Linked DNA regions of Oharaeibacter diazotrophicus. The protein of the gene in region 1 interacts with the protein of each later gene in a pairwise test. Links are inferred from orthologs where the notes say so. Each region holds a gene or a part of one and is shown in the gene's direction. Other genes may lie near its edges.

Region 1 (2,840 bases):
AACAGGTGCGGCTGTCCGGCGAGGCGCTCCGCCGGCTCGCGGAGGAGGCGCCGTGACCGCGCCGAAGATGACCATCGTGGTCGCTCTCGGCGAGAACGGCGTGATCGGCCGCGACGGCGATATGCCCTGGCAGCTGCCGAGCGACCTCCGGCGCTTCAAGGCGATCACCCTCGGCAAGCCGGTGGTGATGGGCCGGCGCACGCTCGAATCGATCGGCCGCCCCCTGCCCGGCCGCGACAACCTGATCGTCTCGCGCGATCCGGACTACCGCCCGGACGGCGTCACGGTGTTCGCCGACCTCGACGCCGCCGTCGCGGCGGCCCGGCGCATCGCCACCGACAAGGGCCTCGACGAGTTCGTCGTCGGGGGCGGCGGCACGCTCTACGCCGCCCTGATCGGCCGCGCCGACCGCCTGCGCGTCACCCGCGTCGCGGCGAGCCCGGACGGCGACACCCGCTTCCCGGCGATCGATCCGGCCGACTGGGACCTCGTCCACGAGGAGCCGATGCCGCGCGGCGAGCGCGACAGCACCGACGCGCTCTGGCAGGACTACGAGCGCCGCGCGCCGAAAGCGGCGGATCGGTGACCGCCCGCGGTTGACTTCGCCCCGGCCGAGCCCCACCTGACGGCGGCGCGCCCGACGCCTTGGAAGCGTTACCCATGCCGCCCGACGGCCGGGAACGGCGGTTTCCAAGGCCGCGGCGACCCCGTATAAGCCGAGAGGCCACAGCGGGAATTCCCCACTCGACCGGAGGACCAGGACCTCATGCCTTGGAGCAACCAGAGCGGCGGCGGATGGAAGGGCGGCGGAAACGGGCCCTGGGGCCAGCCGCCGCGCGGCGGCGGCGGTGGCGGTGGCGGCAACAATCCCCCCGACCTCGAGGAACTGCTCCGGCGCAGCCAGGACAAGCTCCGGCGCCTGTTGCCCGGCGGCTCGCGCGGGCCGGGCGGCCCCGGCGGTCAGGGCGGCGCGCGTCTGTTCGCGCCGCTGGTGCTGGCCGTGGTCGGCGCCTTCTGGATCTACGAGTGCGTCTACGTCGTCCAGCCGGACGAGGTCGGCGTCGAACTGCGCTTCGGCGAGGTCAAGCCCGAAATCAACGAGCCGGGCATCCACTTCATGTTCTGGCCGATCGAATCGGTCGAGAAGCCGCCGCTGCGCAAGGAGAACCAGGAGAACATCGGTTCGGCCGCCCGCGCCACAAGCGACGGCTCGATCATGCTGTCCGGCGACCAGAACCTCGTCAACGTCGAGTTCTCGGTGCTCTGGCAGATCGACGACCCGATCAAGTACCTGTTCAACATCGCCGATCAGCAGAACCTCGTCCGCGTCGTCTCCGAATCGGCGATGCGCGAATACGTCGGCCGCACCCGTGCCGACGAGTTCCGCACCACCGGCCGCGACGCCGCCCAGGTCGCCGTCGCGCAGCTGATCCAGTCGACGCTGAACACCTATCAGGCCGGCGTGCGCGTCAAGGGCGTCAACGTCACCCGCGCCGACCCGCCGCGCGAGGTGTCCGACGCCTTCGGCGAGGTCCAGCGCGCCCAGCAGGACCAGGACAAGGTCAAGCAGGACGCCCAGGCCTACGCCAACAAGCGTCTCGGCGACGCCCGCGGCGAGGCGAGCCAGATCCGCGAGAACGCCATCGGTTACCGCGACCGCGTCATCGCCGAGGCAACCGGTGCGGCCCAGCGCTTCCGCGACGTCTACGAGCAGTACGCCAAGGCGCCGGAGGTGATCCGCAAGCGCATCTACCTCGAAACCATGGAAGGCGTGTTGTCCAAGTCCGACAAGGTCATCCTCGGCGAGAACGCCGGCAACGGCGTCGTGCCCTACCTGCCGCTGCCGGAGCTGCGCCGTGGCGCCGCGGCGGCCGCCGCCGCTCAGGGCACCACCACCGAAGGCGAGGTCCGCTGATGCGCCAGATCGCCCTGCCCTTCGTCCTGATCGTCGCCGCCGTCCTCGCGCTGATCGCCTATTCGGCGACCTTCGTCGTCACCGAGCGCGACCAGGCCATCCAGCTGCGCTTCGGCGAGATCCAGCGCGTCATCACCCGACCCGGCATCTACTTCAAGGTGCCGACCAACGTGGTCGACACCGTCCAGATCATCGACAAACGCCTGCAGACCCTCGAGCTCGACAACAACATCGTCCAGGTCAAGGACAGCCGTCAGTACGTCGTGGACGCCTTCACGACCTACCGCATCACCGATCCCCGCGCCTTCAGGGAATCGGTCGCCGGCAACCTGACCTTCGCCGAGGAGCGCCTCAAGACCCGCCTCGACGCCGCCCTCAAGCGCGTCTACGGCAACCGCACCTTCGACGCCGCCCTCTCCGACGCCCGCTCGGAGATGATGAAGGAGGTCAGCGACCTCGTCCGTCCGGAGGCGGCCACGCTCGGCATCGAGATCGTCGAGCTGCGCATCCGCCGCACCGAGCTGCCCGAGAACGTGCTCGACCGCACCTTCGACCGCATGCGCTCCGAACGCCTCGCCGAGGCCTCGGAACTGCGCGCGGAGGGCACCCAGGAGGCGCGCCGGATCACCGCCGAGGCGGACCGTCAGGCCACCGTGCTCGTCGCCGAGGCCAACCGCGACGCCGACATCCTGCACGGCGAGGGCGACGCGGAACGCAACCGCATCTTCGCCGACGCCTACACGCTCGACACCGAGTTCTTCGAGTTCTACCGCTCGATGCAGGCCTACGCGGACGCGCTCGGCACCGGTACCACCATGGTGCTGACGCCGGACACGGAGTTCTTCCGCTACTTCCGCGACAGCGGCAAGTCCGCGGTGCCTCCGGCGACCGTGCCGACCGCACCGTCGGTGGCGCCGCCGGCCGC
Region 2 (2,930 bases), 520 kb from region 1 along the record:
TCTACGCCGAGGCCGGCCGCGCCGGCTTCCCGGTGCTCGCCCTCGACCGGCCCGGCCGCCACGTCTGGGACGGCCGCTTCGCCGTCGACGTCGCCGTCGCGCCGCCGCCGGGCGCGCGCGTCGTCGCCGGCCGCGACCTCGCCGCCCTGCCGCGCGCCGCCGCCGCCGGTCTGCCACGGCTCGACGGCTGGGACCCGCCGCCGGGTGCGGTCGTGCTCCGCCCGCTCGGCGCGGCGGGAACGAGCGCCGGCGACGAGGAATTAGTGATTTCGCGATAGTCTTTCGGGGGTATGGGCTGCCGCGCGTTGCGGCGGCCGGTCGCTTCGTGCCAGATCGGTACGGAACGCGACCGTCGTCGGGTTGGCAACGCTCGGCGGCGAACCTATGTTACCGGCTGTCGCGACGGGTCCGGTCCCACCGGCTCCGCCGCCCTTCCCACTGCCGCCCCCGGGCGACGCCAAGGTCGACGATGAACGCCAACTTCCGGAACTTCGCCCTGTGGGTCATCATTGGGCTGCTGCTGATCGCCCTGTTCCAGCTCTTCCAGAGCCCGGGGCAGCGTCAGGCGTCCAACGACATCGCCTTCTCGAAGTTCCTCCAGGAAGTCGAGCAGAAGAACGTCCGTGACGTCACGATCATGGACCAGACCATCGTCGGCAGCTACGGCAACGGTCAGACCTTCCAGACCTACGCCCCGCCCGGTGCCAACTACATCGACGCGCTGACGCGCAACGACGTCACCATCAAGGCCAAGCCCGCCACCGAAGGCTTCTCCCTGGTCGGAACGCTGATCTCCTGGCTGCCGATGCTGATCATCTTCGGCCTGTGGATCTTCTTCATGCGCCAGATGCAGGGCGGTGCCGGCGGCAAGGCGATGGGCTTCGGCAAGTCCAAGGCCAAGCTGCTGACCGAGGCCCACGGCCGCGTCACCTTCGAGGACGTCGCCGGCGTCGACGAGGCCAAGGAGGACTTGCAGGAGATCGTCGAGTTCCTGCGCGACCCGCAGAAGTTCCAGCGCCTCGGCGGCCGTATCCCGCGCGGCGTGCTGCTGGTCGGCCCCCCGGGCACCGGCAAGACGCTGATCGCGCGCGCCGTCGCCGGCGAGGCCAACGTGCCCTTCTTCACCATCTCCGGCTCGGACTTCGTCGAGATGTTCGTCGGCGTCGGCGCGTCCCGCGTCCGCGACATGTTCGAGCAGGCCAAGAAGAACGCCCCCTGCATCATCTTCATCGACGAGATCGACGCGGTCGGCCGCCACCGCGGCGCCGGCCTCGGCGGCGGCAACGACGAGCGCGAGCAGACGCTGAACCAGCTGCTCGTCGAGATGGACGGCTTCGAGGCCAACGAGGGCATCATCATCATCGCCGCCACCAACCGGCCGGACGTGCTCGACCCCGCGCTGATGCGCCCGGGCCGCTTCGACCGCCAGATCGTGGTGCCGAACCCCGACATCGTCGGCCGCGAGAAGATCCTGAAGGTCCACGTCCGCAAGGTGCCGCTCGCCCCCGACGTCGACCTGAAGACCCTCGCCCGCGGCACGCCCGGCTTCTCGGGCGCCGACCTGATGAACCTCGTCAACGAGGCCGCGCTGCTCGCCGCGCGCCGCTCCAAGCGGCTGGTGACGAACCAGGAATTCGACGACGCCAAGGACAAGATCATGATGGGCGCCGAGCGCCGCATGGTCATGACCGACGACGAGAAGCGCCTGACGGCCTATCACGAGGCCGGCCACGCCATCGTCGCGCTCAACATGCCGGCCTGCGACCCGATCCACAAGGCGACCATCATCCCGCGCGGCCGGGCGCTCGGCATGGTGCAGTACCTCCCCGAACGCGACCAGGTGTCGATCTCCTACGAGCAGCTGACCAGCCGGCTCGCCATGGCCATGGGCGGCCGCGTCGCCGAGGAGATCTTCTTCGGCGACCACAAGGTCACCTCGGGTGCCCAGTCGGACATCGAGCAGGCGACCCGGATCGCGCGGGCCATGGTGACCCGCTGGGGCTTTTCGCGCGAGCTCGGCACCGTCGCCTACGGCGAGAACCAGGAGGAGGTGTTCCTGGGTCACTCGGTGTCGCGCCAGCAGAACGTCTCCGGCGAGACGATGAAGAAGATCGACAGCGAGATCCGCCGCTTCGTCGAGGAGGGCTACCAGGAGGCCCGCCGCATCGTCACCGAGAAATACGACGACATGGACCGCCTCGCCAAGGCGCTGCTCGAATACGAGACGCTGACCGGCGACGAGATCAAGAACCTGCTCGCCGGCAAGCCGCCGATGCGCGACGCCTTCGACGAGCCGCCGCCGCCGCGCGCCTCGGCGGTGCCGAGCACCCGGCCGAAGCCGAAGGCCGGCGAGGAACCGGGCGGCCCCGGTCTCGAGCCGCAGCCGGGCTGAGTCGCGCGCCGCTTTCCGTCCGACGACCCGAGACCCCGCCGCGGCCCGCCGCCGGCGGGGTCTCCCGTTCGGGCGCCCCTGCCGACGGGGTGCCCGTTCCGGCGCCCCCGCCGAGATCCCCGCGTTTCCGGGGGTGGAGGCCGAAAAAAGTGGTCCGACGCCGAAAAAAATGAGGCGCGCCGGGCCAAAGCCTGATAACGGAATGCCACCGTCCCGCACTTGGGTTCCACACCGAAGCGCCGGCGACCTCGCCGATCGAGGCAGCCGGGCAGTCATGGGGTTTCATTTGCAAGTTCTCGTCCGCGACAACAACGTCGAACAGGCCCTCCGCGTCCTCAAGAAGAAGCTGCAGCGCGAGGGCATCTTCCGCGAGATGAAGCAGCGCCGCGCCTACGAGAAGCCGTCGGAGCGCAAGACCCGCGAGCACGCCGAGGCCGTCCGCCGCACCAAGAAGGCCGCCCGCAAGCTCGCCCAGCGCGAGGGCCTGATCCCGGCCCCGAAGAAGAAGGTCCGCGAGACCGGCCGTCGTCCGGCCGCT

The links.
Region 2: the proteins of hflK (region 1) and ftsH interact in binary tests that used the Escherichia coli proteins (3 or more experiments, as listed by UniProt). The link is inferred for Oharaeibacter diazotrophicus from one-to-one orthologs.

The regions. Positions count from the first base shown.
Region 1 is NZ_SNXY01000007.1:757,494-760,333, reverse strand. It holds hflK (FtsH protease activity modulator HflK), read left to right. Parts: upstream 1-766; coding sequence 767-1,915; downstream 1,916-2,840. Other genes in the region: hflC (protease modulator HflC), read left to right, coding at 1,915-2,840; EDD54_RS12080 (dihydrofolate reductase), read left to right, coding at 53-586.
Region 2 is NZ_SNXY01000007.1:233,663-236,592, reverse strand. It holds ftsH (ATP-dependent zinc metalloprotease FtsH), read left to right. Parts: upstream 1-469; coding sequence 470-2,392; downstream 2,393-2,930. Other genes in the region: rpsU (30S ribosomal protein S21), read left to right, coding at 2,679-2,930; tilS (tRNA lysidine(34) synthetase TilS), read left to right, coding at 1-278. UniProt on the Escherichia coli protein: Acts as a processive, ATP-dependent zinc metallopeptidase for both cytoplasmic and membrane proteins. Plays a role in the quality control of integral membrane proteins.